One region of the Streptomyces sp. CC224B genome, then DNA from elsewhere that is predicted to be linked to it. Evidence: riboswitches for the same ligand, from Rfam matches in the RefSeq annotation. Region 1 holds a riboswitch; each other region holds the start of a gene.
What was found. Region 1 has a riboswitch for cobalamin ahead of metE (5-methyltetrahydropteroyltriglutamate--homocysteine S-methyltransferase). Riboswitches for the same ligand answer to the same signal wherever they lie in the genome.
Positions count from the first base shown of each region.

Region 2: linked by a shared signal. The riboswitch ahead of QK440_RS32465 (ABC transporter substrate-binding protein) and the one ahead of metE (5-methyltetrahydropteroyltriglutamate--homocysteine S-methyltransferase) in region 1 are both predicted to bind cobalamin.
Region 3: linked by a shared signal. The riboswitch ahead of QK440_RS01875 (ABC transporter substrate-binding protein) and the one ahead of metE (5-methyltetrahydropteroyltriglutamate--homocysteine S-methyltransferase) in region 1 are both predicted to bind cobalamin.
Region 4: linked by a shared signal. The riboswitch ahead of QK440_RS05310 (CbtB-domain containing protein) and the one ahead of metE (5-methyltetrahydropteroyltriglutamate--homocysteine S-methyltransferase) in region 1 are both predicted to bind cobalamin.

Region 1 is NZ_JASCXL010000007.1:85,358-92,871, forward strand. Features, by position in the region: gene QK440_RS04860 (MerR family transcriptional regulator) at 1-171, opposite strand, end outside; gene QK440_RS04865 (maleylpyruvate isomerase family mycothiol-dependent enzyme) at 258-1,130, shown strand; cobalamin riboswitch at 1,302-1,533, shown strand; gene metE (5-methyltetrahydropteroyltriglutamate--homocysteine S-methyltransferase) at 1,726-4,044, shown strand; gene QK440_RS04875 (aminopeptidase P family protein) at 4,098-5,513, opposite strand; gene QK440_RS04880 (MFS transporter) at 5,973-7,226, shown strand; gene QK440_RS04885 (cupin-like domain-containing protein) at 7,262-7,514, shown strand, end outside.
Region 2 is NZ_JASCXL010000108.1:15,783-23,296, reverse strand. Features, by position in the region: gene clpS (ATP-dependent Clp protease adapter ClpS) at 1-73, shown strand, start outside; gene QK440_RS32485 (DUF2017 domain-containing protein) at 85-693, shown strand; gene QK440_RS32480 (hypothetical protein) at 985-1,140, opposite strand; gene QK440_RS32475 (amino acid permease) at 1,139-2,635, shown strand; gene QK440_RS32470 (M67 family metallopeptidase) at 2,747-3,169, shown strand; cobalamin riboswitch at 3,155-3,287, shown strand; gene QK440_RS32465 (ABC transporter substrate-binding protein) at 3,332-4,294, shown strand; gene QK440_RS32460 (iron ABC transporter permease) at 4,294-5,460, shown strand; gene QK440_RS32455 (ABC transporter ATP-binding protein) at 5,457-6,356, shown strand; gene QK440_RS41480 (putative leader peptide) at 6,568-6,672, shown strand; gene QK440_RS32445 (MoaD/ThiS family protein) at 6,854-7,141, shown strand; gene QK440_RS32440 (cysteine synthase) at 7,148-7,514, shown strand, end outside.
Region 3 is NZ_JASCXL010000002.1:161,724-169,237, forward strand. Features, by position in the region: gene glnII (glutamine synthetase) at 1-1,003, opposite strand, end outside; gene QK440_RS01850 (hypothetical protein) at 1,190-1,660, opposite strand; gene QK440_RS01855 (arsenate reductase family protein) at 2,000-2,368, opposite strand; gene QK440_RS01860 (hypothetical protein) at 2,529-2,894, shown strand; gene QK440_RS01865 (helix-turn-helix domain-containing protein) at 3,229-4,101, shown strand; gene QK440_RS01870 (VOC family protein) at 4,107-4,589, shown strand; cobalamin riboswitch at 4,603-4,790, shown strand; gene QK440_RS01875 (ABC transporter substrate-binding protein) at 4,951-5,958, shown strand; gene QK440_RS01880 (iron chelate uptake ABC transporter family permease subunit) at 6,189-7,199, shown strand; gene QK440_RS01885 (ABC transporter ATP-binding protein) at 7,217-7,514, shown strand, end outside.
Region 4 is NZ_JASCXL010000008.1:73,169-80,682, reverse strand. Features, by position in the region: gene QK440_RS05330 (HAD-IIA family hydrolase) at 1-413, shown strand, start outside; gene QK440_RS05325 (hypothetical protein) at 530-1,078, shown strand; gene QK440_RS05320 (class F sortase) at 1,081-1,764, shown strand; gene QK440_RS05315 (CbtA family protein) at 1,875-2,660, opposite strand; gene QK440_RS05310 (CbtB-domain containing protein) at 2,747-2,974, opposite strand; cobalamin riboswitch at 3,007-3,131, opposite strand; gene QK440_RS05305 (glycoside hydrolase family 6 protein) at 3,614-4,663, shown strand; gene QK440_RS05300 (kelch motif-containing protein) at 4,880-6,817, opposite strand; gene QK440_RS05295 (cellulose synthase catalytic subunit) at 6,814-7,514, opposite strand, start outside.

The DNA of each region.
Region 1 (7,514 bases):
CAGCCGCTCCACGGCCGCCCGGTCGAACCTGCGGTGCCCGCCCGCGGAGCGCACCGCGTCGACGAGGCCCTCGTCGCAGTAGAAGCGCACCGTCCGCACCGGCAGACCGGCCAGCCGGGCCACCTCACCGATCCCGAACGTGTCGTCGAGCAGCGGCACTTGAACCTCCACCGGACTGGAGTTCCTACGGTACCGGCGTCCCCGGCGCGGGGGCTGCCGAGGTGGACGGACCACCGGGAACGAAGGGATCACGCACCATGAACGGATCTGCCGGGGTGAACGAGACCGACGGGACGGGGACGGGGACGGGGGCGGACCGGCCCGCCGACCGCCGGGCGACGTGGACGGGGGAGACGGGGGAGGCGGGGGAGACGGGGGAGCTGGGCACCGCGCAGCTCGTGGCGGCCCTGCGCGAGCAGACCACGGCGTTCGCCGACGCGGTCGCCGGGCAGGACCCGGACGCGCGGGTGCCCACGTGCCCGGACTGGTCCCTGCGCACCCTCGTCGGGCACGTCGGCCAGGAGCACCGGTGGGCGGCCGAACTCGTGCGCGAGCGGCGGCAGTTGCCCGCCCCGAACCCGCTCCAGGCCGACCCCGGCGCCCCGGACGCGTGGGGGCGGTGGCTGCGCGAGGGCGCGGAGGACCTGGTCCGTGCGGTGGGGGAGAGTGGCGCGGACACCGCGACCCGAACGTTCTTCGGGCCCCGGCCGGTGTCCTTCTGGCTGCGCAGGGTGGTGAGCGACACCTGCGTCCACCACTACGACGCGGCCCGCGCGACGGACCGTCCGTTCGAGGTCGCCGACGCCCTGGCGGCCGACGTGCTCAGCGAGAACATGGACCTGGTGTGCACGCCCGGCTTCGAGGCGGTCCGGCCGGAGGTGGCGGGACTGCGCGGCCACGGAGCCCGTATCGGGTTCCGGCCGGGGACCGGGGCGGGCTGGGTCGTCACCAGGGAACCCGGGGCGCCGCGGTGGGAGCGCGGGCCGGTCGCGGCGGACGTGGTGGTGTCGGGCGCGGTGACGGACCTCCTGCTGGTGTTCACCCGCCGCCTGCCGCCGGACGACGACCGGGTGACGGTGACGGGGGACCGCGCGCTGCTCGACCACTGGCTGTCCCGCACGGCGCTGTGACGCCCGGGCGGCACGGCGGCGCGCCGCGCGACGGCTCCCCGCGGGACCGGTACGGCGGTCGAGGGGGCGGCGGCGCGAAGGGACGGCGCCACCCGGGGGAGCCTGCCGCCCCGCCCGCTCTGTGAACCGTCCGCCATGTGAACGCCTGTTCCCCCGCGTCACGGGGGCAACTAGGCTGGCAGGGCAACTGGTTCGCCCCGTCAGCCGGACGGGCGCGTCGTAAGAGGGAACCCGGTGGGAATCCGGGACTGCCCCGCAGCGGTGAGAGGGAACGACCGCCGTCATACGCACTGGGCCCGACCGGGCCCGGGAAGCGACGGCCAGTAGGAGTCCGCCCGCCTTCGGTCGAAGGCGTCGGACGCGCCCCCGAGTCCGAAGACCTGCCCGTTGCCCGTGCGCGGACCCTCGCGCGCGGACATCCCGGTGACCTCGAGGGCGGGTCGGCGACCACATCCGGCGGGCAGCCACGCATTCCGGCGTGCCGTGGCCCGACCGGTCCGTCACCCCTTCGCGCGTTCGCGCGCACGTGCTCCGCGGCGCGTCCCCTCGTCCCGCCGCCGGGACCGTACGAGACACGCTCGCGAAGGAGAGTCACGTGACAGCGAAGTCCGCAGCCGCGGCGGCACGGGCCACCGTGTACGGCTACCCCCGCCAGGGCCGGAACCGGGAGCTGAAGAAGGCCGTCGAGGGCTACTGGAAGGGCCGGGTCACCGCCGAGTCCCTGACCCGGACCGCGCAAGAGCTGCGCCGCGCGAACTGGCGACAGCTGACCGAGGCCGGGATCCACGAGGTGCCGACCGGCGACTTCTCGTACTACGACCACGTCCTGGACACCAGCGTCATGGTCGGTGCCGTCCCCGCCCGCCACCGCGCGGCCCTCGACGCCGACGCGCTCGACGGGTACTTCGCGATGGCCCGCGGCAGCCAGGACGCGGCGCCCCTGGAGATGACCAAGTGGTTCGACACCAACTACCACTACCTGGTGCCCGAGCTGGGGCCCGACACGGTGTTCACGGCCGACTCGGGCAAGCAGGTCGCCGAGCTGACGGAGGCCCTCGCACTGGGTCACACCCCCCGCCCGGTCCTGGTCGGGCCCGTCACCTACCTGCTGCTCGCCAAGCCCGCCCCCGGCGTCGACCCCGGCTTCGAGCCGCTCACCCTCCTCGACCGGCTGCTGCCCGTGTACGCGGAGGTCCTCGCCGATCTGCGCGCGGCCGGCGCCGCGTGGGTGCAGCTCGACGAGCCCGCCCTCGTCCAGGACCGCAGCCGGGCCGAGCTGAACGCCGCCGCGCGCGCCTACCGCGACCTCGGCGCCCTCACCGACCGGCCCCGGCTCCTCGTCGCCTCCTACTTCGACCGGCTCGGCGAGGCCCTGCCCGTGCTCGCCGAGGCACCGGTCGACGGTCTCGCGCTCGACTTCACCGGGGCCGCCGCCGCGAACCTCGACGGACTCGCCGCCGTCGGCGGGCTGCCGGGCAAGCGCCTCGTCGCGGGCGTCGTCGACGGCCGCAACGTCTGGATCGACGACCTGGGGCGCTCACTGAGCACGCTCGGCACCCTGCTCGGCCTCGCCGGCCGGGTCGACGTGGCCGCGTCCTGCTCGCTGCTGCACGTGCCGCTGGACACCGCCCCCGAGCGCGACATCGATCCGCAGATCCTGCGCTGGCTCGCCTTCGCCCGGCAGAAGGCCATCGAGGTCGCCACCCTCGCCCGCGGCCTCGCCCAGGGCCCCGACACCATCGCCGCCGAACTCGCCGCCAACCGCGCCGACCTCGCCTCCCGCGCCGCCTCCCCGATCACCCGTGACCCGGCGGTGCGCGCCCGCACCGCCGCCGTCACCGCCGCGGACAGCCGCCGCCCGGCGCCGTACGCGCAGCGGGCCCGCGCCCAGCGCGCGCACCTGGACCTGCCGCTCCTTCCCACCACCACGATCGGCTCCTTCCCGCAGACCGCGGGCCTGCGCGCCGCCCGCGCCGACCTGCGCGCCGGACGCGTCGACGCCGCCGCCTACGAGGAACGCATCAGGACCGAGATCCGGGACGTGATCGGCTTCCAGGAGAAGACAGGGCTCGACGTCCTGGTGCACGGCGAGCCCGAACGCAACGACATGGTCCAGTACTTCGCCGAACAGCTCACCGGCTACCTCGCCACCCAGCACGGCTGGGTCCAGTCGTACGGCACCCGCTACGTGCGGCCGCCCGTCCTCGCCGGAGACGTCTCCCGGCCCGGGCCGATGACCGTGCGCTGGACCTCCTACGCCGCCTCCCTCACCGACCGGCCGGTCAAGGGCATGCTCACCGGGCCCGTCACCATGCTCGCCTGGTCCTTCGTCCGCGACGACCAGCCCCGCGCGGAGACCGCCCGCCAGGTCGCGCTCGCGCTGCGCGACGAGGTGCGCGACCTCGAAGCCGCCGGCACGTCGGTCATCCAGGTCGACGAGCCCGCGCTGCGCGAGACGCTGCCGCTGCGCTCCGCCGACCGGCCCGCCTACCTGGCCTGGGCCACCGAGGCGTTCCGCCTGACCACCGGCGGCGTCCGCGACGCCACCCAGATCCACACCCACATGTGCTACGCCGAGTTCGGCGATGTCGTACGGGCCATCGACGACCTGGACGCCGACGTCATCAGCCTGGAGGCGGCCCGCTCCCACATGCAGGTCGCCCGCGAACTGGCCGCGCACGGCTACCCGCGCGAGGCCGGACCCGGCGTCTACGACATCCACTCCCCGCGCGTGCCGAGCGCCGGGGAAGCGGCGGCCCTGCTGCGCGAGGCCCTCGCGGCCATCCCCGCCGCGCGCCTGTGGGTCAACCCCGACTGCGGCCTGAAGACCCGTGGCTGGCCCGAGACCCGCGCCTCCCTGGAGAACCTGGTCGCCGCGGCCCGCACCGTCCGCCAGGAGCTGTCGGGGGAGTGAGCCGGGGCGCGGGCCGGGGCGAGCGGTGACCGCCCCGGCCCGCGCCGCGTGCGTCAGGAACGGAGCGCGGCCATCCACGCCTCGACCTCGTCCGCCTGCCGCGGCAGCGCGGCCGAGAGGTTCTCGTTGCCGTCCTCGGTGACGAGGATGTCGTCCTCGATGCGCACGCCGATGCCCCGGTACTCCTCCGGCACCGTCAGGTCGTCCTCCTGGAAGTAGAGCCCCGGCTCCACGGTCAGGCACATGCCCGGCTCGAGATCGCCCTCGACGTACATCTCGGTCCGGGCGGCGGCACAGTCGTGCACGTCCAGGCCGAGCATGTGGCCGGTGCCGTGCATGGTCCACCGGCGGTGCAGCCCCAGCTCCAGGACCTTCTCCAGGTCCATGTCGCCGAACAGGCCCCACTCGTGGAGTCTGGTGGCGAGGACGCGCTGGGCGGCCTGGTGGAAGTCCCGGTACGGGGCGCCCGGCCGCACCGCCGCGATGCCGGCCTCCTGGGCCTCGTACACGGCGTCGTAGATCTTGCGCTGCAACGGCGTGAACCGGCCGTTGATCGGCAGGGTGCGGGTCACGTCCGCGGTGTAGAGGTTGCGGGTCTCCACACCCGCGTCGAGCAGGAGCAGTTCACCGTCCCGGACCGCCCCGTCGTTGCGTACCCAGTGGATGGTGGTGGCATGGGGACCGGCGGCGGCGATCGTGCTGTAGCCGACGTCGTTCCCCTCGACGCGGGCGCGCAGGAAGAACGTGCCCTCGATGTACCGCTCGGACGTGGCCTGCGCCTGGTCGAGGGAGCGGACCACGTCCTCGAAGCCGCGGGCGGTGGCCTCGCAGGCGAAGCGCAGGTCGGCGACCTCGAAGTCGTCCTTGACCCTGCGCATCTCGGAGAGGAGGACGCGGAACTCCTCGTCGCGCTCCGCGGTGACCTTGTCGGTCAGGGCCTCCTCGATGGCGGCGTCGTAGCCGCGCAGCAGGCGGACCGGGCCGGTGCCCTCCCGGAGCGCCTCGCCGAGTTCGCGGACGTCCTTGCAGGGCAGGCCGAGGAGCCGCTCGTTCTCGGTGAGGCTGTTGCGGCGGCCGTCCCAGAGCTCGCCGTGGCCGGAGAGCCAGAACTCGCCGTTCTCCCGGTCGGAGCGCGGCAGCAGGTAGGCGGTGGCCTCGTGGCCGCCGTCCTCGACGGGCTCCAGAACCAGGACCGCGTCCTCGGTCTGATCCCCCGTCAGGTACGTGTAGTCGGAGGAGGGGCGGAAGCGGTAGAAGGTGTCGTTGGCGCGGACCTTCAGGTTGCCGGCCGGAATCACCAGACGCTCGCCGGGGAAGCGGGCGGAGAGCGCGGCACGACGGCGTGCGGTGTGCTGCGCCTGCGGGATCGGCTGAAGGTCGGTCCGCTCGGTGTCGGCCCAGCCCTGCCTCATGTTCTCGGCGAGCTGCTCGCTCACATCCCGCTCCAGACCGTTCTTCCGTTGTTCTATGGCCTCGCTCTCCGCGCCGTCCGTGGTTTCCGGGACTGAGAACTCCTGGCCGGGCTCGTGGTTCTCGTTTCCATGGCCGTCGAGCGTCCGCTCGGTCACGCCGCCTCCTCGGTTTTGCGCACGACCGCCGCTGGTCGTGTGCGTTTGGCCGCCATCGTAAGGGAGAACCCGAAGGGTGCTCCGTCCCGAATATTCGAATCACTCCGGGTAGCGGCATTTTGACCGATATCGTATGCGGCCCGGTGTGCGGTATCGAGTGGGTTCGATCCGTTGACACCCTGTCAGGGCCGACCTAGCATGACGGCGGAACGGGGGGTTCGCGCCACTGACGCGCAGCAGTCGGATTCGCAGCAGTCGGATTCTGGGCGTGCGGCGGACGGCTTTTCTCAGCGCAGGATTTCCTGATCTCCTTCTCGAGGACTTTTCCTCACGTCGTCATTCTGCGCTGACAGGAGCGTTGTGTCCGAGGGTGCGTCGCCGTCCAATTCCGGGCTGAAGTCCTATGGGCGCCTGCTGAAATCCCCTGGCGCCGGTTCGCTGGCTTTCTGGGGCATGGTCGGTCGTTTTCCCATCGCCATGCGTTCCATCGGCTGTCTCATGCTGATCTCGGCCGTCACCGGATCGCTGGGCGACGCCGGCACGGTGGCGGCGGCGATGCTCGTCTCCCAGGGGGTGGCGGCTCCGTTCCTCGGACGTCTGGCCGACCGGCACAGCCAGCGGAAAGTCCTCCTCACCACCTGCCTCGGGCACGCGGTCGGCATGACCCTGCTGCTGGTGGCGGTCGGGTTGCGGCTTCCGCTGTGGGCCATGGTGGCCGCCGCCGTGGTCACCGGATGCACCTCCGTCTCGTTCACCGGCTTCATGCGGGCGCGCTGGGCGGCGTTTGTCGACCAGACCGCGCTGCGCACCGCGTACGCCATGGAGTCCATGCTCGACGACACGATCTTCCTCCTCGGGCCCCTGCTCGTCACCGTGCTGAGTTCGTCGGCACACCCGGCGGGAGGGCTGGTCGCCTGCGCGGTCCTGACGGTGACCGGCTCGGTCTTCGTCGCGCTGCACGGGCGGTCCGAGCCGATGAGCGCCCACACACCGGGCGAGCAACCGCGGCGGGCGATCACGGTGCCCGGGGTCTGGGTGCTGATGATCTCCTACGCCGGGATGGGGTTCCTGTTCGGAGCGATCGACGTCACGATGATCGCGTTCGCGCAGGAGCGGTCGGAGTCCGGTTTCGGCGGTGTGCTGCTGGCGCTCATCGCCGTCGGCAGCCTCGTCGCCGGGGTGTCCTACGGCGCCGTCAACTGGCGCGTTTCGCAGGGCAGGCTGCTCGCGGGCACCACGTGTGTGCTGATGCTCAGCGCGGTCCCGCTGGCCTTCGCGGACTCCCTCTGGGTGATGGCCGTCCTCGCGGTCGTCGCGGGCATCGCGGTCTCGCCCGCGCTGATCGCGGGCAGCACGCTCCTGCAGTCGGTGGCTCCCAAGGGAGCCCTGTCGGAGGCGTTCTCGTGGCTCAACAGTTTCGGTGCCCTCGGTATCGCCTCGGGCACGGCCGTCGGCGGGCAACTGGCCGACCTGAACACCTCCGCGCACGCCGCCTGGGCGGGAGCCGCCGGCGGACTCGTCGCCCTGGTGGCGAGCCTCGTCGGACAGCCGGTGCTGCGGAAGGGGGAGCCGGCCGCGCGGCCGGCTCCGGAAATGACAACAGCGGAACAGTGAAGAACAAGGACAGGGTTGTGAATACAGCGCATTCTGTGTCCGGGCGAGGCGGCATCGGAGGCCTACAGGTCCCCCGCATCTCGTTCGACGAGTTCCTGGCCTTCGGACGGGACGCCCTCATCCGGGCCGACGTCCCCGTGGTCATCACCCTGCCGAAGGGCACCCAGGGCCTGGGGCGCGACGGTGTGGCCGAGCGCCTCGGCGACATGAAGGTCACGCTGTTCACCGAGCCGGGCAACAAGCAGAACCCGGAGCGGTGGACCACCAGGGAGATCAGGCTCCGGGAGT
Region 2 (7,514 bases), on a different contig from region 1:
GGAGATGGAACGCGACGTGCAGGCGATGCACGGGTACGGACTGTGGGCCACCCTCCAGCAGGACCGGAAGTAGCGACGCGACCGATGCCAGGACACTTCGAACCGATCCCCGGGGGCGGCGCGGCCGTCGCGCTCGACGAGGTCGAGATCTCCATCATCCGCTCCCTGGCCGTCCAGCTCCTGGAGCTGATCGGCCCGGGCGAGGAGCCCGCGGGCGCCGACGGCGACCCGTTCGCCGAGCTCTTCACGCAGGGGCCGAGCGAGCCGCCCGCCGACCCGGTGCTCAAGCGGCTGCTCCCGGACGCGTACGGCGGGCCCGGCACCGAGGAGGCCTCCGCGGAGCAGGCCGCCGAACTGCGGTCGTACTCCGCGGAGTTCCGCCGCTTCACCGAGAACGACCTGCGGGCGCGCAAGCGCGACGACGCGCTCGCGGTGATCCGCTGCCTCGACGCGCTGACCGTCGCGGGCGAGGGCGGCGCCGTGCTCAAGCTGTCGGCCGACGACTCGCGGTGCTGGCTCGGCGCGCTCAACGACCTGCGGCTCGCGATCGGCACCCGCCTCGACGTGACCGACGAGGAGGACACCGACATCCTCTACCGGCTGCCGGACTCCGACCCGCGCAAGCCGATGGTGATGGCGTACCTGTGGCTGGGCGGACTCCAGGAGACGCTCGTCGAGACGCTGATGCCGTGAGCCGTGAGCCGTGAGCCGTGAGCCGTGAGCCGTGACGCGGTGGTGACTGCGGGGCTCCTCGCGGCCGCGGTCGGCGTACGGATTCGGGCAGGGGGACGTGACGGTTTCCCGACGCCCGCGTGACCTCCCGTTGAAGATCGTGGGCGTTCGCTCAACGAACGCTCAAATCCGGATAACGATCCGGTCACCGTACTGTCCGACTATGCCAACCGGTGTACCTTTTGCCTGCTTCTTCCTGTGGTGTGCGCCACACCTGGCTCATTCGATCACTGTGACGGTCGTGATAAATGTTCACGACCACTCGGTGACGCCACCCATGTCGCCGGGAACACGCCAGGGGCCGGCAGACCGCCGGCGGCACTCCATCACCATCCGGGGGATCACGACCTGGTCCGCGGCGACACCGCAGTTCGCGGCGCGGATCAGCATGGAGAAAGGCGTCACCATGACCTCAGTGCAGGTCGAAGAACACCACGACGAGCACGGCGGCAATGGTGCCGCGGCGGGCTCCGGCGCGTCCGGCGACAGCGAGGGCTACCAGCGCGGCCTGGGTGCGCGGCAGATCCAGATGATCGCCATCGGCGGTGCCATCGGCACCGGCCTCTTCCTCGGCGCGGGCAAGGCCATCCACAAGGCCGGCCCCAGTCTCATCCTCGCGTACGCCATCGCCGGCCTCGTGATCTTCTTCATCATGCGGGCCCTGGGCGAGCTGCTGATGTACCGCCCCGTCTCCGGCTCGTTCTCGGAGTACGCCCGCGAGTTCGTCGGCCCCTTCTTCGGGTTCGTGACCGGCTGGACGTACTGGCTCTTCTGGGTCGTCACCGGCATCACCGAGGTCACCGCGGCCGCCCAGTACATGCAGTACTGGACGCACGGCTCCATTCCGCAGTGGGGCTACGCGCTGATCTTCACCGTCATCCTGTACGGCGCCAACCTGATCTCCGTGAAGCTCTTCGGCGAGCTGGAGTTCTGGTTCTCCATGGTCAAGGTCACCGCCATCATCGGCATGATCCTGATCTGCGCCGGCATCCTCACCATCGGCTTCTCCGACGCCGGTGACACCGCGTCCGTGTCGCACCTGTGGGACAACGGCGGCTTCTTCCCCAACGGCATCGGCAACACGCTGATGACCCTCCAGATCGTGATGTTCGCCTTCCTCGCCGTGGAGCTGGTCGGCGTCACCGCCGGTGAGTCCAAGGACCCGGAGAAGACGCTGCCCAAGGCGATCAACACCGTCCCGTGGCGCATCGCCGTCTTCTACGTCGGCGCCCTGATCATGATCCTGTCGGTCGTGCCGTGGACGCACTTCCAGCCGGGCGTCTCCCCGTTCGTCGCGGCCTTCGAGAAGATGGGCCTCGGCATCGGCGCCGCGATCGTGAACTTCGTGGTCCTGACCGCCGCGCTCTCCTCCTGCAACTCGGGCATGTACTCCACCGGCCGCATGCTGCGCGACCTCGCGCTCAACGGCCAGGGCCCGGCGTTCTTCACCAAGCTCACCAAGAACGGCCTGCCGCTGGTCGGCACCACCTTCTCCGCCGCGCTGATGCTCGTCGGCGTGTGGATCAACTACCAGTGGCCGGGCGAGGCGTTCAACTACGTCGTCTCCTTCGCCACGATCTCCGGCATGTGGGCCTGGATCATGATCCTGGTCTCCCAGATCAACTACCGCCGCAAGGCCGACCGCGGCATCCTGCCGCAGTCCACCTTCCGCGCGCCGGGCGCCCCGTACACGAGCTGGTTCGCGCTCGCCTTCATCGCCATGGTCATCGTGATGATGGGCGTCGACAAGGACGCCCGGATCTCGCTGTACTGCGCCCCGATCTGGGCCGCCATCCTCTGTGTGGCCTACCTCGTCCTCAAGAGCCGCAACCCGGAGGGCGCCGCCTTCCGCAAGCGCGAGCACACCGCCGTGGCCGCCGACGCCGCGCCGGGCAAGGACTGACACCTCCCCAGGGGCCCGCGGGTCCCGGAGGTCCGGCATGCGGGCCGTCGCGTATCGCTCTGTGATACGCGGCGGCCCGTCCGCGTGTCCGGCCTGCTTATCCTGACCGGCATGCTGACCATCACCCAGGCCCTGCACGACCAGATCGTCGCGCACGCGCGCAAGGACCACCCCGACGAGGCGTGCGGCGTCGTCGCGGGCCCGGCGGGCACGGACCGCCCCGAGCGGTTCATCCCGATGCTGAACGCGGCCCGCTCACCCACGTTCTACGAGTTCGACTCGACCGACCTGCTCAAGCTCTACCGCGACCTCGACGACCGCGACGAGGAGCCGGTGGTCATCTACCACTCGCACACGGCCACCGAGGCCTACCCCTCCCGCACCGACATCAGCTACGCCAACGAGCCGGGCGCCCACTACGTCCTCGTCTCGACGGCCGACACGGACGGCGCCGGGCCCTTCCAGTTCCGCTCGTTCCGCATCGTGGACGGAGAGGTCACCGAGGAAGAGGTGCGGCTCGTCCAGGCATACTGAGCACGACCTTCGAGGCGGCAGGACCCAGGAAGCCGGTGTGACTCCGGCGCGGTCCCGCCACTGTGACCGGCACGCGCGTGCCGTGAGCCAGGAACTGCCCTGCCGCCTCCTCCCACTTGACGCAGGGGACGCGGAAATCCCCTGGAGGAGGACCGCACAGCCATGCGCATCCGCGTACTGCTCGCCGCCGCGGCGACCCTGCTGCCCCTGACCGCCTGCTCGCCGGGGAGCGACTCCGGCGCGGGAGACGGCAAGGCCACGGCCGCCGGGTTCCCGTACACCGTCACGAACTGCGGCGTGAAGACGACGTACCAGGCGCCCCCGAAGCGTGCCGTCACCATGAACCAGCACGTGACGGAGATCCTCCTGGCGCTGGGCCTGAAGGACCGCATCGCCGGCACCGCCTACCTCGACGACAAGATCCTTCCCGAGTACGAGAAGGCCTACAGGTCGCGCCCGGTCCTGGCCAAGGAGTACCCCTCGTACGAGAAGCTCCTCGCCGCCAACCCCGACTTCGTCTACGGCGGCTACGCGAGCTCCTTCGCGGAGAACGACGGCCGCTCCCGCGCCGCCCTCGCCAAGTCCGGCATCAACTCCCGGCTCAACATCGAGAGCTGCGCCGACAAGCCGGTCACCATGGACGACCTCTACCGGGAGATCCGCGAGACCGGCGCCACGTTCGGCGTCCGCGACCGCGCGGAGAAGTGGGTGCGCTCGGCCAGGGCGGAACTGGCCCGCGCCACGAAGAGGACCGAGGGCGGCAGGCCCCCGTCCGTCTTCGTCTACGACAGCGGCGACAAGACCGCCTTCACCGCGGGCGGCAAGGGCATCGGCAACGACATCATCGAGCGCGCGGGCGGCCGCAACGTCATGGCCGACCTCGACAAGCCCTTCGGCGACGCCTCCTGGGAGACCGTGGTCGACCGCCGTCCCGACGTGATCCTCATCTACGACTACGGCGCGACGACGGTGGCCCAGAAGAAGAAGCGCCTCCTCGACGACCCCGCCCTCAAGGACGTCCCCGCCGTGAGGAACAAGCGCTTCGCGGTGCTGCCGCTGTCGGACGTGGTGCTGGGGGTGAGAGCCCCCAAGGCGGTGGAGAAGCTGGCGGAGCAGCTTCGGTGATGCCCACGGAGAAGCCCGCTCCGGCCGGGGTTCCGCCCGTCCGGTGGTTGCGGACGAGCGCGAAGCGCGATCGGCGGGGGTCCGGGGGGTCCGGCGGCGCAGCCCCCGGTGCCGGGAAGGGGCGGGGCCGGGGAGCCCCCGGCGGCCTCGCCTACGGCACCCTCATAGCCCTGCTCGTCCTCGCCCTCGCGGCCGCGGGCACCGCCGCGCTGGCCTACGGCTCCGTGCGGATCCCGCCCGCCGAGGTGCTCGACATCCTCACGGGCCGGGCCCAGGGGCCGTCCCCGTACCGCACCATCGTCCTGGACGTCCGCCTCCCGCGCGTCCTGCTCGGGGCCGTCGTGGGCGCGGGCCTGGCCGTCGTCGGCGCCACCCTCCAGGCGCTGGTCCGCAACCCGCTGGCCGACCCGTTCCTGCTGGGCGTCTCCTCCGGTGCCTCCGCCGCCGCGGTCTCGGTGATCGTGCTGGGCGTGGGCGCGGGCCTGGCCACCACGGTGACCGTCCCGGTGGCGTCCTTCGCGGGCGCGTTCCTCGCCCTGCTCGTCGTCTACTCGCTGGCCCGCGACCCCGGCGGCGGCTTCACCACCAGCCGCCTGGTCCTCGCCGGCGTGGCCGTCTCGTACATCCTGTCCGCCCTGACCAGCCTGATCCTGGTGATGTCGGCCCGCGCCGACCACCTCAAGGAGGTCCTGTACTGGACGCTCGGCGGGCTCGGCAGCGCCCGCTGGGACATGCTCGCCGTGCCCCTGACCGTGCTGGCCGCGGGCACGGCCCTGCTCGTGGCGCTGGCCCGGCTGCTGGACCTGCTGCTCGTCGGCGAGGAGGGCGCGACCGTCCTCGGCCTGGACACGGCCCGGTTCCGCGCGGGCGCCTTCGTCCTCACCTCGCTGGTGACCGGCGTGCTCGTCGCGCACAGCGGGGCCATCGGCTTCGTCGGCCTGATGGTGCCGCACGCCGCCCGCATGCTGGTCGGCGCCGGACACCGGGCGCTGCTGCCGGTGGCCGCGCTGATGGGCGCGGTGTTCCTGGTCGTCGCCGACCTCGGGGCCCGCACCGTGGCGGCCCCGCAGGACGTGCCCGTCGGCGTCCTCACCGCCCTCACCGGCGGACCGTTCTTCCTCTGGCAACTGCGCCGGGGCCGGGCACGCGCGGAGGCGGCGGCATGACCAGAACCTGGCACCAGGGGCCGGAGGGGCCGGAGGGAACAGAGGGGCCGGAGGCGACGGAGGCGACGGAGGCGACGGGGGACGCCGCCGGTGCGGGGGCCGTCCGGGCGCTGCGCACCGAGGACCTCGGCTACACCACCCCCTTGGGCCGCCGCCTCGTCGACGGCGTCTCACTCACCGTGCGTGCCGGTGAGACGGTCGGCCTCGTCGGCCCCAACGGCAGCGGCAAGACGACCCTGCTGCGCTGCGTGTACGGCGCGCTCACGCCCACGGCGGGCCGCGTCCTGCTCGACGGGGCGGACCTCGCCGCGGCCGGGGCCAAGGCGCGGGCCCGCCGGATCGCCACCGTCCCGCAGGACGGGCAGACCGGCTTCGACCTCTCGGTCCGCCAGATCGTGGCCATGGGCCGCTCCCCGCACAAGCGCTTCTGGGAGGCCGACACGGCCGCCGACCGGGCCCTCGTCGACGAGGCCCTGGACCAGGTCGGCGCGGACGGCCTCGCGGACCGCCCCTTCGGGCAGCTCTCCGGCGGCGAACGCCAACGCGCGCTGCTCGCCCGGGCGCTGGTCCAGCAGCCGGGCGTCCTGGTCCTGGACGAGCCCACCAACCACCTGGACATCCGCTACCAACTGGAGATCCTCGGCCTCGTCCGGACCCTCGGCACGGCGAACCTGCTCGCGCTGCACGACCTGACGCTGGCCGCGTACTACTGCGACCGCCTCTACGTCCTCGACGGCGGCCGGGTGGTGGTGTCCGGGCCGCCGGGGGAGGTCCTGACCGCCGGGCTCCTCGCGGAGGTGTACGGCGTCGCCGCCGAGGTGGCCGTCCACCCCGCCACCGGCGCCCCCACGGTCACGTATCTGCCGGGGCCGCCGCAGCGGACGCCCGCGGGCTGAGCCCCGGCCGGTCCGCGTCCGGGGCCCCGCCGCCCGGGTCCGGACCGGGGCCGGGCAGGTCGGTGCGCGTCCCGTACGGGGGCCCGGCCGGGCGGCACACGTCCCGTGCGGGGGCCGGGCCGGGCGGCCCCTGTCCGGGGACCGAACCGGATGCGTCCGGTATGCGAGATCACATTCCGGGACCCGGACCGGGAATCGTTACGATGACCGCATGGTTTCGAACGACGTGAGCATCGATACGACGCCGGGCGCCCTGCTCGTCGGCCGGCTGCACGTCGACCTGTGCCGTCTCGCCAGCGCCATCTGTCGGCGCTGAGGCGCCGACGGGCGCCGCAGCCCGGCCGGCACCGCGGCGCCGCCCGCCCTCCCGCCGCGCCCCGGGGCGCCGTACCTCCGGCCGCCGGGCGTCCCGGGCGCCCCCGGCCGCCGTACCGCCCGGTCCCGTCCGGACCGCGTTCGATCACCACCGCCCCTTCCTCCCGACAGGAGCCCACCCCATGGCCATCGAGGTCCGCATCCCGACCATCCTCCGCACCTACACCGGCGGCGAGAAGGCCGTCGAGGGCAACGGCGACACCATCGCCGCGCTCTTCGCCGACCTCGAGACCCGGCACGCGGGCATCCAGGAGCGCCTCGTCGACAAGGACAAGGGCAACGAGCTGCGCCGGTTCGTGAACGTGTACCTGAACGACGAGGACGTCCGCTTCCTGGACGGCGTGTCCACCAAGCTCAGCGACGGCGACAGCGTCACGATCCTGCCCGCCGTCGCGGGCGGCATGAGCTGACGACGCATGCGCTACGACTCCCCGCTCGCGGCCGTCGGCAACACGCCCCTGGTCCGCCTCCCGCGCCTGTCGCCGTCCGCCGAGGTCCGCGTCTGGGCCAAGCTGGAGGACCGCAACCCGACCGGCTCCACCAAGGACCGGCCCGCGCTCCACATGGTCGAACAGGCCGAGAAGGACGGCCGGTTGACGCCCGGCTGCACCATCCTCGAACCGACCTCCGGCAACACCGGCATCTCCCTCGCCATGGCGGCCCGGCTCAAGGGCTATCGCATGGTGTGCGTCATGCCGGAGAACACCTCGCAGGAGCGGCGCGACCTCCTCGCCATGTGGGGCGCCGAGATCATCTCGTCGCCCGCAGCGGGGGGCTCCAACA
Region 3 (7,514 bases), on a different contig from region 1:
AGGTGTCGACGAGCAGCCGCGTCACCACGTACGGGTCGACGTTCGCGTTCGGGCGGCGGTCCTCGATGTAGCCCTTGCCGTCCCGCTCGACCTGCCAGGGGATGCGGACGGAGGCGCCGCGGTCGGAGACGCCGTACGAGTACTCGTTCCACGGGGCGGTCTCGTGCAGGCCGGTGAGGCGGTCGTCGATGCCCGCGCCGTAGTTCTTGACGTGGTCCATCGGCTTGGAGCCCTCGCCGAGCGACTCGCACGCGGTGATGATCGCGTCATAGCCCTCGCGCATGGCCCTGGTGGAGAAGTTCGTGTGCGCGCCGGCGCCGTTCCAGTCGCCCTTGACCGGCTTGGGGTCGAGGGTGGCGGAGACGCCGAAGTCCTCGGCCGTGCGGTAGAGCAGCCAGCGGGCCACCCAGAGCTGGTCGGAGACCTCCAGCGGGGCGAGCGGCCCGACCTGGAACTCCCACTGGCCGGGCATGACCTCGGCGTTGATGCCGGAGATGCCGAGTCCCGCCGCGAGGCAGTTGTCCAGGTGCGCCTCGACGACGTCACGGCCGTGGATCTCGTCCGCGCCGACGCCGCAGTAGTAGCCGCCCTGCGGGGCCGGGAAGCCGCCGGCCGGGAAGCCGAGCGGGCGGTCGCCCTCGAAGAAGGTGTACTCCTGCTCGATGCCGAAGACCGGCTCCTGCCCCGCGAACCGCTCGGCGACCTCCACGAGCGCGGCCCGCGTGTTGGAGGGGTGCGGCGTCATGTCGGTGTGCAGGACCTCGCACAGGACCAGGACGTTCTCGCCGCCGCGGATCGGGTCCGGGCAGCGGAAGACCGGCTTCAGGACGAGGTCGGAGGCGTGGCCCTCGGCCTGGTTCGTGGACGAGCCGTCGAAGCCCCACAGGGGCAGGTCCGCCACCCGCGCCGCCTGCTCAGGACCGGCCAGGATCTTCGTCTTCGAGCGCAGCTTGGCGGTCGGCTCGGTGCCGTCGATCCAGATGTACTCAGCCTTGATGGTCACGGGCCTCATCCTTCGGAACACTAGGTACGGCGGCGCAGACGTGCGGGTGCTGCGGTCCGTGGCGATGTCCGGGAGCCTGTCAACGCGCGATTTCCCGTCCGTTGCCCGTGTGTGAACCCCGTGTTACCCGGGACGGCTGTGGCCGGAGTCACGGCGTACGGGCCGGGGTGGCGGTCCGGTCCGCGGTCACTTGATGACGGCGTTCGCCACGGCGATGAGCACCCCGATGGCCATGTCCGCGAGCCCGACGAGCACGGCCGCGTGCCTGCGGTAACCGGCGCGCAGCGCGGCGAACGTCCCCCAGCCGAGGAGCAGCGCCGCGTTCAGCGACAGCCCCGCGTACGTCACGGGCCCCTCCGGCCAGCCCGCGCACCCGGCGGCCACCAGCAGCGCCACGGTGGGCCAGCAGGCGATCACCACCGGCCACTCGTCGGCGAGGGTCCAGGCCAGGTGGAGCCAGCGGTGGGCGGCACGGCCCGGCCGGTGCGTGGCCATGTGGTGGGCGTAGCCGTGCGCCAGCGCGGCCGTGCCTGCCGTGACCAGCACCCAGGCGGCGTCGTAGAGCGGTGTGTACGGCGCGCCCTCGGAGTGCAGGGCGGCGAGCAGCGCGCTCGCGAGGACGGTGCCGTACACGCCTTCGGACAGCCAGCTCCGCACGGCGCGCTCCTCTCCCTCGCCCCGGGCGGCCGACTGCCGACCCGGGAGGAGCGCTCCACCGTACGAAGGCGATATGTGCGGGAAGGTTACGTTTCGCCCGCTGTTCCCGCGCGGTCCCGTGAGGATCGGGAAACCGCCTCGAGCCCGGGCTCAGGCCCGGGACGCCGCCCTGGCCCGAGCCCGGCCCGGGCGGGGGCCGCACCGGCCGAGGGGAGCCCGCCTCGGCCGCGGGGGCCGCACCGGCCGAGGGAAACCCGCCCCCGCCGAGGGAAGCCCGCCTCGGCCGGGGGAAGGCTGGCTCCGGGCGCGGGGAGGCCGCTCCGGCCCCTGCCACCGCGCCTAGCGGGACAGCGCGTCCCGCACCGCCTCCTCCGTGCGGCCCACCACCGCCGTGCCGTCGTCCGCCGTGATGAGGGGCCGCTGGATGAGCCTGGGGTGCGCGGCGAGCGCCTCGATCCACGCCTCGCGCCCGGAGGCGTCGCGGGGCCAGCGGGTGCGGTCCTTCAGGTCCAGCTCCTTGGCCTCGGCCTCCTGGGTGCGGGTGATGTCCCAGGGTTCGAGGCCGAGCCGGTCGAGCACGTCGCGGATCTCGTCGGCGCTGGGCACGTCCTCAAGATAGCGGCGCACCGTGTAGTCGGCTCCCTCCGCGTCGAGCAGCGTCAGGGCGCTGCGGCACTTCGAACAGGCGGGGTTGATCCAGATCTCCATGCCGCACACGCTACCCGCGACCCACCCGCCCCGTGCCCCTCAAACCCCCTCTGGCCAGCGGAGATTGCCGTTCCGGAGACCGGCCGTTGTCAGTGCCGGCCCGTAGAATGGAAGCAATGTTCGAAGGGGCCCGCGAGGGTTCCCGAACCGCGACAGGAGGATGTCTGTGCCCGCTGCCGCAGTCCCGTCCGTGCCCGCTACGACCGCCCGCTCCCGCACGTCCTCGTCCCGTGCCCCGCGCGCGTCCCGCGTCCGGCACGCCGTGCAGCCGCCGCTGCTCGACGTCCCGTACGTGCCGCACGCGAAGCACCCCCTGCCGCCCGGCCGCCCCCGCGAGTGGTACATCACGCACAACCGCCGCCTCAAGGCCATGAGGCTGGCCATCGCCCTCCTGGACGCGGGCGTCTACGTCCCGACCCAGGCGGACAACGTACGGATCCGCGCCATGGCCGAGACGGTGGGCATCCACCCCCCGTCGGACACGACGTGCCACATGGTGCGGGCCCTGATGCGCTACAGCCGCTGACCCGCTGACCCGCTGACCCGCTGACCCGCAGTCTCGCTGAGCCGCTGACCCACTGACCCACTGACCCACTGACCCACAGACTCACTGTCTCGCTGATCCACCGAGCCTCTCCGACGCACCGACCCGCCGACGCACCGACCCGCTGACGCCCAGATCCACCGACGCACCGACCCTCTGACCGCTGACTCACGACAGCCGTGCGCCGGACGGGGCGGGGACTCCGAGCCCCGTCCGGCGCACGGGACCGACGCACGGGACCGGGACCGCGGCCGGCGAGGCCCCGCCGCGACCGCCGCCCCGCGGCGACGCGCGGTACGGAGCCACAATGGAACCCATGGACACCGCCGGCCAGGAGTTCGTCCACGCCGCGCCCGCTCCGGGGCGGCGCGGCCTGGTGGTGTCCGCCGTGGGCTACCGCGTCTCGGGCCAGACCCCGGCCCTGCACCGCGGCCTGCCGTCCCCGTACCTGACGCTGCTCTTCTCCCTCGACGGCCCGGTCGTCACCGGCCGCACCCCCGCCGAGGCCACCGGCCCGGGCGCCGCCCGCGCCGTCATCGTCGTCGGCGGCCTGCACCAGAGCCCGGCGTACGTCGTCCGGCCCGAGCGCGAGGCGGGCATCCAGCTCGCCCTGCACCCGCTGGCGGCCCGCGCGCTCCTCGGCCTGCCCGCCGCCGAGCTGACCGGGCAGCTCGTCATCGACGGCACGGACGTCCTGGGCCGCCTGGCCGCGGACGTACGGGAGCGGCTGTGCGCGGCGGACAGCTGGGACGCGCGGTTCGCCTGCCTCGACGCCTACCTGGCGCGGCGCGCGGCCGACGCCGACCGGCGCGGCGCCGCCCGCCCGGAGGTCGCCGAGGCCTGGGCGTGGCTCGCCCGGCACCGGGGCGCGGGCACCCTGCGGGGCCTGGCCGCGCACGTCGCGCTCAGCGAGCGCCGCCTTTCGGCCCTGTTCCGCGCCGAGACCGGCGTCACCCCCAAGCAGGCCGCCCGCCTCATGCGCTTCCAGCACGCGAAGGCCCGCGTCGTCCGCGCCGTCGTCGCGGGCGCGCCCCCGGACCTCGCCCGCGTGGCCGCCGACTGCGGCTACTACGACCACTCCCACCTGGTACGGGACTTCCAGCAGTACACGGGCGTGAGCCCGACCGCCTGGCTGGCCGAGGAGTGCCGGAATATCCAAGCCGGAGGGCACCTGACCGGCGAAGACTGAGACCCATGAACAGCGACGAAGCACCGCAGAACGCGCATCTCACGCAGAGCGGTCAGAACATCGACACCACGCACACCCCCACGACCCGGCGCGCACCCGACGTCTGGCCCACCTTCCAGGCCCACGACGCCCCCGCCCTGATCGACTTCCTCGTCGGCACGCTCGGCTTCCTGCGGACCGCCGTGTACGAGGACGGCGGCCGCGTCGCCCACGCCCAGCTCGACTGGCCCGAGGGCGGCGGCGTCATGCTCGGCAGCCACAACCCTGAGGCGGCCGAGTGGTGCCTGGAGCCGGGCACGTTCGGCGCGTACGTCGTCACGGACCACGTGGACGCCCTCTACCGGCGCCTCACCGACGCGGGCGTCAAGGTGCTCCGGGAGATCGCGGACCAGCCGTACGGCAGCCGGGAGTTCGCCGTAGCGGACCCGGAGGGCAACAAGTGGTCCTTCGGGACGTACCGCGGCGAACCCCGCCCCGACCAGCGGTGACGAGAGCCCGGGGTGATAGCTTGCGCACGCCAGTCGCGCCCGCACCCGGGCCAGGGAATCCGGTGGGAATCCGGAACTGACGCGCAGCGGTGAGGGGGACGGGCGGGGCCAGCGGCCACTGGGCGCCCACGGGCGCCCGGGAAGGCGGCCCCGTCCGGACGAACCCGAGTCCGAAGACCTGCTGGCACCGCCGTCCGGGCGCCGGGCGGCGGGGTTTCGCAGACCAGGCTCCGCGCATGAGCCATGAGACCCGGGAAGACGTGTGCTCTCTCTCGCCCCTCGGATACGCCCTCGGACAAGCCCTCGCACGAGCCTCCGGGCAGGCCTTCGGACACGCCCTCGCGTACGCCGCACCGCGTCGCTGCTCGCCGCGGGCGGCCTGCTCCTGCTCACGGCGTGCGGCGGCGGCTCCTCCGCCGGCCGGGACGACGAGGCCGGGGCCGACGGCTATCCGGTGACGGTCACCTCCTGCGGCAAGAAGGCCACGGTGACCGCCCCGCCCCGCCGGGCCGTCTCCCTGGACCAGGGCTCCACCGAGATCCTCCTCTCCCTCGGCCTCGCCGACCGCATGGCGGGCACCGGCACCTGGACCGACCCGGTCCGGCCGAACCTCGCGAAGGACAACGCGAAGGTCGAGCGCCTCGCGGACCGCTACCCGTCCCTGGAGAAGGTCCTCTCCAAGGAGCCGGACTTCGTCAGCGCCTCGTTCCTCTACACCGTGGGCAAGGGCGGCGTCGCCGACCGCGCCAAGTTCACCGAGCTGGGCGTCCCCGTCTACGTCTCGCCCACCGACTGCGCGGGCAAGGACAACAGCGGCGACGACGACGGCACCCGCACCAAGACACTCACCATGGACACCGTCCACAAGGAGATCCGCGACCTGGCCCGCGTCTTCCACGTGGAGGAGCGCGGCGAGCGCCTGATCGCGGACCTCAAGTCCCGCACCGCGAAGGCGGCCCGTACGGTCAAGGCGTCCAAGGCGTCCGTCCTGTACTGGTTCTCGGACTCCAAGACCCCGTACATCGCGGGCTGCTGCGGCGCGCCCGGCATCATCACGCGCACCCTCGGCGTCCGCAACGCCTTCGCCGACACGCGCGCCGAGTGGCCGCAGGTCAACTGGGAGACGGTGGCCGACCGCGACCCCGACGTCCTGGTGATCGGCGACCTCACGCGCAAGGCCCAGTCGGCGGAGAGCGCCCGCCAGAAGATCAAGTTCCTGGAGTCCCACCCCGTCACCAAGAACCTCACGGCCGTGAGGAAGAAGCGCTACGTGCTGCTCAGCGGGCAGGCCCTGAACCCGACGATCCGGACGGTCGACGGCATCGAACAAGTGGCGGCGGGCCTGCGGAAGTTCGGCCTGGCACGGTGAGCGCGACGGCACGGGACGGTGCGCGCGCGGCCAGGGGAAGCGACACGGGGACCGGCACAGCAATCGGCACGGGAACCGGCACAGAAGACGAAGCGACGCGGCGCCCGGCGGTGAACACGCGGAAGGACGCGCGGAACGGCACGCGGAACGACGCACGGAACGACGCACGGATCGGCACACGGAACGACGCACGGATCGGCGCGAGGAGATCCTGGTGGCGGAGCACGGGCCTGCTGTGCGCGACGGGCCTGGCCGCCCTGCTCCTGTCGGTGGCCGTGGCCGTCACCATCGGCCCCGCCGACATCTCCGTACCCGACGTATGGGCGGCGGTGGCGGGCCACCTCGGCGGCGGCGAGGCGCGCCTCACGCCGCTGCGCGACGGCATCGTCTGGAACCTGCGCATGCCGCGCACCCTGCTCGCGGGCGTGTGCGGCGCGGGCCTGGCGGTGTGCGGGGCGGTCCTCCAGTCCCTGCTGCGGAACCCGCTGGCCGACCCCTTCGTCCTCGGCGTCTCCTCCGGCGCGTCCACGGGAGCGGTGGCCGTGGTGGTCCTGGGGGTCGGCGGGGGAGTGGTGACGGTCTCCGGCGGGGCGTTCCTCGGCGCGCTGTGCGCCTTCGCGCTGGTGCTGCTGCTCAGCCAGGCGCTGGGGGCCACGACGGACCGCGTGGTGCTGTCCGGCGTGGCGGCGATGCAACTGTTCTCCGCCCTGACCTCCTTCGTCGTCCTCACGGCGGCGGACGCGGAGACGACGCGCGGCATCCTCTTCTGGCTCCTCGGCTCGCTCAGCGGCGCGAGCTGGACGGACGTCGGGGTGTGCGCGGCGGTCCTGGTCGTGGCCCTGGCGGTCTGCCTGGGGCACGCCCGCACTCTCGACGCGTTCGCGTTCGGCCAGGACGCGGCGGCGTCGCTCGGCGTGCGCGTCGGCCGGGTCCGCCTGGTCCTGCTCTGTACGACGGCCCTGCTCACGGCGGTCCTGGTGAGCGCCGCCGGGGCGATCGGGTTCGTCGGCCTGACCCTGCCGCACGCGGCACGCATGCTGGTCGGCGCCCGGCACACACGGCTGCTCCCCGTGACCGCCCTGACCGGCGCGATCCTCCTGATCTGGGTGGACACCCTGGCCCGTACGGTCCTGGACCCGCAGGAGGTCCCGGTGGGCGTGGTCACGTCCCTGATCGGCGTACCGGCGTTCATCGCGGTCCTGTACCGCACGAGGAGCACGGGCCGGACGGGAGGAACGTGAAGAACGGGGAGAACGCCATGGGACCCGCCCGCCAAGACACCACGACCACCCGGCAGCAAGCCATCACAGAGACCGGTCTGCGCGCGGAGCGGGTCTCCCGGGCCGCGGGCGGCAGCCTGATCGTGGACGGCATCACGCTCGCGCCCCGCCCGGGCACGGTGGTGGGCCTGCTCGGCCCCAACGGCTCGGGCAAGTCCACGCTCCTGCGCCTCTTGGCGGGCGTCCTGGCGTCTACGGCCGGGGTGGTCACGCTGGACGGCCGGCCGCTGCGGGACCTGGGCCGCCGGGAGGTGGCGCGCCGCACGGCGGTGGTGG
Region 4 (7,514 bases), on a different contig from region 1:
AGACCCGGACGTACTCCTTCGAGGCCATGACGAAGGCCGTGCGGCTCATCAACGACGGCGCCCGGTTCATCTGCACCAACCCCGACGAGACCGGCCCGTCCACGGAGGGGCCGCTGCCCGCGACGGGGGCCGTGGCCGCCCTCATCACCAAGGCGACCGGCAAGCAGCCGTACTTCGCGGGCAAGCCCAACCCCCTGATGATGCGGACCGGGCTGAACGCCATCGGGGCGCACTCCGAGACCAGCGCGATGATCGGCGACCGGATGGACACGGACGTCCTCGCCGGTCTGGAGGCGGGTATGGAGACGTTCCTGGTGCTGACCGGCCTGACGACCCGCGCCGACATCGACCGCTACCCCTACCGGCCGTCCAGGGTCGTGGACTCGATCGCCGACCTCGTCGACCGGATCTGACCCTCCTGACCTGCGGCGTCGTGAGCGGGACCGCGCCCCGGCCCGGCACCGCCCGGCTGCCCACGAGATGCGGGATGCCGCCTTACGCGTGAATCTGCTGGTACAGGAGGTTCACCATGCGTATATGTTCGCTTGCCGTGCGTGGCGCGGGGGCCCTGGCTCTCGCGGGCGCGCTCGCGGGGGTGCAGGGCGGGGCCGTCGCGCACGACCAGTCGCAGGTCAGGGCGCAGGTGTCGCCGGAAGCCGCCGTACCGGGCGAGCAGGTCGAGGTGCGGGTCTCGGGGTGCCGGGGGACGACCGGGTCGGCGGGGTCCGGCGCGTTCACCAAGGACGCCGAGCTGACGGGCAGCGGCAGCGGGAAGACGCTGTCCGGCTCCACCCGCGTCAAGGCGGGGCTCACGGGCACCTACGAGATCACGGTGATCTGCGACGGGCACCCGCACCAGGGCGTCGGCACCGTGCGGGTCGGCGGCGGCCAGGACCGGGCGACGCCGCAGGCACCCGTACGGGCCGGAGGCGGCGGCACCGCGCACCTGCAGCCCACGGCCGCGGTCGCCGAGGGGACCGGCCCGGGCACCCGGCACGCGGTCGTCGGCCTGGTGCTCGCCGGCGCCGCCGCCGTCGCCGTGGCCCTCCGCAGCGTCCGCCGGCACCGCTCGGACTGACCATGAGCGGGCCCGAGCCCGGCAGCGGCAGGGGCACGCACGGCACGAGCCGTCTCGTCATGGGGCTGGCGTGGGCCGTGCTGCTGGTGGGCCTGTGGCTGTGGGGCAACGAGATCACCGATGTGCGCGGCGGCCTGTCCGACCCCACCACCGGCGACGTCGCCGCCGTCGGCCGCCCCGCCGGGGTCGAGCTGCCGGCCCCGCGCGAGCCGCTGCCCGCCGCCCGGCCCCTGCGCGTGGACGTACCCGCGCTCGGCGTGCGGGCCCCGGTGGTGGCGCGCGGCCTGGACGCGGACGGCGCCATAGACCCGCCGTCGTACGCGCGGCCGGGAGTCGTCGGCTGGTACGGCGGCGGGGTGCGGCCCGGGGCCGCCGGGGTCGCGCTGTTCGTCGGGCACGTGGACACCGAGAGCAGGCCCGCCGTCTTCTACCACCTCAGCGCGGTCCGCCCGGGCCAGCAGGTGGGGGTGGTGCGCGACGACGGGTCGGTCGCCGAGTTCACGGTGGACGACGTACGGGTGCTCAGCAGGGAGGACTTCGACGCCGGGGCGGCGTACGGCCCCCGCGAGCGGGGCCGCGCCGAGATCCGCCTCATCACCTGCGGCGGCAGCTTCGACCGCGCGAGCCGCACGTACTCGGCGAACGTGGTCGTCTCCGCCTACCTGACGGGGGTGGCGGGGCCGTAGCAGGCCGGGGCGAGGCCGCGGGCGGCCGGGGCGGTCCGGACGGGCGGGACGGCCGGGGCCCGGTGACCGGTGACCGCGGACCGGTCGCCGCGCCCCGGCCGCCCGGCGCGCTAGCCCTCCCGCGCGGCCGCGCCGCCGCGGACGGCGCGCAGGCCGAGGCCGCCGAAGACGGCCGCGAACACCGCCCACAGCACGACGTGCGAGGCGAGCGACAGCACCCGGAAGTCCCACAGCAGCGTCGCGTCGACCGGCACCGGGTCCGGGTTGTCCGGCAGCGTCCACAGCAGCGCGAGGACGGCGACCGCCGTGCCCGCCGCCGCGAGCTGCCGCACCGGCTGCGGCCGCGCGGCGAGGCGTACGTACACCTGCCACACCAGGAACATGCCGAGCACGCCGATCACGACCGCCGCCAGCCACATCGTCTGGCGGTCGCCCACGGTGCCGGAGTCGCCGACGCCCGGCGGGTTCGCCGGGTAGCGCAGGGCCGGGAAGAGGGAGACCGCGAGGAACGCGGCGGCGCAGAACGCGAGCGCTCTCGGCCAGGGCGCGGCGCGCGGGTCGCGCCGGTGCACCAGCGCGTACGCGACGGCGCACAGCACGCCGATCGCCAGGCCCGCGACGACCAGCGCGACCACCAGGCCCGCGTGCTGGGTCGAGCGCGAGAACAGCTCCTCGTGGTGCTGCACGGCGTTCGCGGCGGCCGCGTCGTCGTGGGCGTGGGCCTGCGAGCGGGCCTCCTCGGCGCGGATCGCCCTGTCCATCAGGGGCTCGGCGAGCAGCAGCGAGAAGAGCCCGGCGGCGAGCCCGCCCAGGCCCCCGGCCGCGAGACCGCGGCCGAGCAGCGACAGGACGGGGGAGGAGGCCACGGGGGAGGCGGCCGGGGAGTCAGGGGACATCGGGGAACGGGGAGCGGTCGGGGAGTTCGGGGACGGGGAGGAAGAAACGTGGTGCGGGGACGCGGTCATGGCGGACGCGGCCCCGATCAGTGGCAGGGGGCACCGAAGAGGTGCCGGCCGTCGTGGGCGAACTCGTGGAGGTAGTCGCCGGTCGCCGAGATCAGCGAACCGTTGTCCATGAAGACGGCGTACAGGGCGATCAGCGCGAGGATCACGGCCCCCGCCGCCAGCAGCCAGTCGCGGGTCCCGAGGGTCGCGGACCGTATCGCGGCGGTGTCGGTGTGTGAAGCGGTGTGCGCGGGCGCAGCAGACATACCGGGCTCTCCTTCTGGGGTTTCCACGCCCCATGGCAGGAGGACGACGGGGTCAGTTCCTGACTTCCCCACGCCCGAGCGTGGGGTCACAGTGGCGGGACCGTCCCGGAGTCACACCGGGTTCCTGGCGACCGTCGCCTCGACGTATGGACTTGTCGCCCGGAGAGTCGCAGGTGGTCATGGACACTGTCAACCAAAGGCCGCGCCCGGAGCCGGGCGCGCGCGGAGGGCGTACGCCCTCCGTCGACGGGCACCACCTGACCCGGTCAACGACCCGCTCCCCCCGGAGTCGCCGACCGGGCCGGTCCTCCCGTCGCGCACGCTCGAGCTGCGGGAGAAACCCGGCGTCGGCGCGGGGAGGCTTCGGATGGTCCGTCGGTCGTGGAGTGGCGCGCGCACATCCCGCAACGCCCCGGCGCGCGCGACAGCGCGCGCGGACCGGGATGCGCACCTCCGGCCGGGGGCTTGGGCCGTGCCTACGACTTTAGAGCGCGCGGCCGCGTCGGCCTAGGCAAGTTTGACGCCAACTGGCATGTGTGCAAGGGGAGATGGTCCCCCGGCCGGTACGTCACGGTCTCGTGGGATTGCGCAGGGTTGTGCCACGATTGAGCCACGGAACGTGCACCCGAGGGGGAGTGGATGTACCGCAACAAGGCAGGTCGCGGGCGGGGTGCCGCGGCCAGGGGGGTGCCGGTGGCGGCAGTGCTCGCGGGGGCCGCGCTGCTGCTCTCGGGGTGCTCGTCCGACGGCGGCGGCGACGGGGACGGCGACCGGGACCGCACGACCCGCCCGGTGGGGCAGCGGCCCGCGGACACCGGCCCGTTCTGGGTCAACCCCGAGGGGAGCGCGGCCCGGCAGGCCGCCGCGTACGAGAAGGACGGCAGGAAGGACGAGGCGGCGCAGATCCGCAAGATCGCCGAGCAGCCCGTCGGCGAGTGGATCGGGCCGGACCGGCCCGAGGAGGAGGCGCGCGGCCTCACCGAGGCCGCCGAGAAGGCCGGCCGGGACGCGCTGCTCGTCCTCTACAACATCCCGCACCGCGACTGCGGCCAGTTCTCCCGGGGCGGCGCCGCCGACGGCGACGCCTACCGCGCGTGGATCGACGGCGTCGCCCGGGGCATCGGCGACCGGCGCGCCACGGTCGTCCTGGAGCCGGACGCCGTCCTGCACATGGTCGACCGGTGCACCCCCGAGCAGTTCCACGAGGAGCGCTACGCCGCCCTGCGGGGCGCCGTCGAGACGCTCACCGCGCTGAAGAACACCAAGGTCTACCTGGACGCGGGCAACGCGGGCTGGTCGCACCCGGACGCCCTGCACGAGCCGCTGCGGCGCTCCGGGGCCGAGCGGGCCGACGGCTTCGCGGTGAACGTCTCCAACTTCCAGACCACCGAGGCCAGCGAGGCGTACGGCAAGAGGCTGTCGGCCGGGCTGGGCGGCAAGCCGTTCGTCGTCGACACGAGCCGCAACGGCCGCGGGCCCTACACCGGCGGGGGCAAGGACCCCTGGTGCAACCCCCCTGGCCGGGGCCTGGGCGAGGCGCCCACCACCAGGACCGGGGACCCGCAGGTCGCCGCGTACCTCTGGGTCAAGCGGCCCGGGGAGTCCGACGGCACGTGTCGCGGGGGGCCGCGGGCCGGGCAGTGGTGGCCCGAGTACGCACTCGGGCTCGCGCGAAGGAGCGCCCTGTAGGGGAGCGCCCTGCAGGGGCGCGGGGACCTGCGCGAGCAATTGGGGACGTGCCGCAGACGCGTCTGGTGGGTGTGTCGGCAGACGCGTCTGCGGGCTCGTCGTGGCTGGTCGCGCAGTTCCTCGCGCCCCTGGGGAGACTGGCCTCGGGGCATCGGTAGCGCATGGGCCTGGCTCGGGTGGCCTTGCCTGTTGGTGTGCGCCCCGGGGGAGCTGGCCTCAGGGCACCCGGAGCCAGCGGGCCTTGCTCGGGACGCCCTTCTCGTTGGTCACGAAGAGCATGTACCAGCCCGACTCCACCAGGGCGCGGTTCTTCGGCACGGTGACCGTGAGGCCCGTCGGGGACTTCTTCAGGCCGAGGGCGATCGACGTCTGGTCGATGTCCGTGACGTGGGTGGTGGCGGAGGGCCGGATGAGGCGGGCCCTCTTGACGGAGGGGGCGTCCTTCGTGGGGAACGTGCCGGACGCGCCCCGCTTCAGGGTCCTGGGCCCCGCCCCGAGCGCGGGCCGGTCGCCGCGGTACAGGTACGGCGGCGTGTAGATCTCCATCCGCTGCTCGAAGCGGCCCGGCTTCGAGTCCGCCGCGTCCCCGTACAGCGGGTCGGAGCCGAAGAACAGCACGCGGCCGTCGGGCAGCAGGAGCGAGCCCGCATGGTAGTTGCGGCCCACGTGCGGGTCGGCGACCTTCTCGAAGGTGTTCTCGCGCGGGTCGTACAGGCGCGCCTCGCGGATGTCGGAGCCGCCGCGGCCGCGGTAGTCCTCGGAGCCGCCGGAGACCAGGACGGAGTCGTCGGGCAGGATCGACGTCTGCGGGTAGCGGGTGCCCTTGTCCAGTTCGGGCCCGTCCACGAAGCGCGGGCGGGCCGCCCGCAGGTCGACGACGCGGGTCTTCTTCGAGGCCTTCCTGGACTCGCCGACGCCGCCCCCGCCGACGACCAGGTAGCGCTGGTCCTGGGCGGGTGGCAGCTCGACCGTGGCGGAGGTCTCCAGGAGGTGCGGGTCGCTCATGCCGGGGATCTTCCGGAACGTGTTCGTCCGCAGGTTCCAGACGCCGGGGTCGCGGCCGACGTCGTCGGGGCCGTAGCCCGCGTTGGAGCCGGAGTAGAAGAGCCTGCCGTCCGCCATCTGGAAGACCGCCGGGTAGGTCGGGAACTGGCGGACCTTCCTGGTGTACGCCCACTTCCTGGTCCTCGGGTCGTACACCTCGTTCTTGCCGGGGACGAGCTGGCCGATCTCGTCCAGGCCGGACAGGGAGAGCACCCTGCCGTCGGCGAGCGTGGTCAGCGTCGGGTACCAGCGCGCCTCGTTCATCGGGTCGACCTTGACGTACCGCTCGGCGACCGGGTCGAACTCGAAGGCGTCCTTGATGCCCTGGAAGTCCTTCTTGTCGAGGGCGAGCTTCTGCGCGATGCCGTACGTGTTGCGGGCGTCGGCGCCGGTGAGGCCGCGCACGCGGTAGTTGTCCTGCGTACCGGTCTCGTACCGCGCGCCGCTCCGCTGCGCCTCGACGTAGATGCGGCCGAGCCCCGGGTCGTTGCGCAGGAACCTCCCCGTCCGCCTGTCGAAGACCTTCCGCGCGCGCTCGACGACGACCGGGTCCTTCGACACGAACGTCCTGCCGTTCGTCCTTCCGGTGAACAGGGTGCCCGCGGGCAGCGTGATCGGCTTGTCCGGGTTCTCGTTGTGCACGATCATCAGGCCGCCGGCCTTGGTGACGTCCCCCTTCAGCTTCTCGTACCGCTTGGTGCCGCCCGCGATGAGCAGCCTGCCGTCGGCGAGCTGGGTGTGGCCGGTGCAGAACAGGTCCGTGGGCGTCGGGACCCGCTTGACGGTGTTCTTCTCCGGGTCCCACAGCCGGGTGTCGAACCTCTTGGCGTCGAAGTTCTCCTGGTCGTTCCCCGAGCCCGCCACCAGCAGGACCTTGCCGGTGTGCAGCAGGGACGCGTGGATGGTGTTCTGCCGGTACTCCTCGGGGAGTTCGACGACCTTCCAGTGGCCGTTCTCCGCCTTGTACTCCGGCCGGTTGATCCTGTACTCGTGGTACTTCCCGGAGCCGACGCGCCACAGCCAGGGGCCGTTCAGGCCGGCCAGTACCAGGACCACCGCGGTGCCCAGGGCGATGCGCCGGGCCCGGCGGCGCCGTGAGGGGTCGGTCATGTCTCGTGGCTCCCCGCGGTCTGCATGGTGTCACCGTGCGCGGCGCCCGGGGGCGGCGCGGGGTGCGCGGTCCAGCTCGGCCTCTGCTGCGGCGCGTGCGGCGCGGGGCGCGTGAACTGCCGTACCGGCAGGCCCTGCTGGTCCGGTGCGTGCCGGGGCTCCGCGGGCGCCGGCGGCGGCTGCGCCCCCTCCCGGTGCGTGCCGTACCACCAGAGGAAGATCGGCGCGGCCGTGACGAGCAGCGCGAACGTGGCCCAGACGACCATCGCCGGGTGCGCGTGGCCGTAGGTGTACGCCGCGGCGACGGAGCCGCCGAAGACCGCGACGAAGAACAGGTGGACGCGGAACGTGCCGAACAGCGTGTCCGGGCTCGTCGAGTCGCCCTTGGGCGTCACCACGAACGAGGACTTGCGGCGCAGCGCGGCGTCCAGCAGGGAGCGCGCGTAGATCGGCGCCGACAGGGCCGACATCACCATGCCCGCGACGCCGCCGGAGCCCTCGGGCTCGTGCGGCGACACGTTGTGCCGGCGGTTCCAGACGTACAGGCCGATCTGGAGCGCCGAGGCGTTGCCGTACAGCATGAGCCAGATGACCGGGTCGATGTTCACGCCGGACGCGCCGAGGCCGAGGAAGAGGGCGCAGCTCAGCGCGGCCAGGATCCAGTTGAGGGCGGACATCGGGTAGAAGATGACCATCA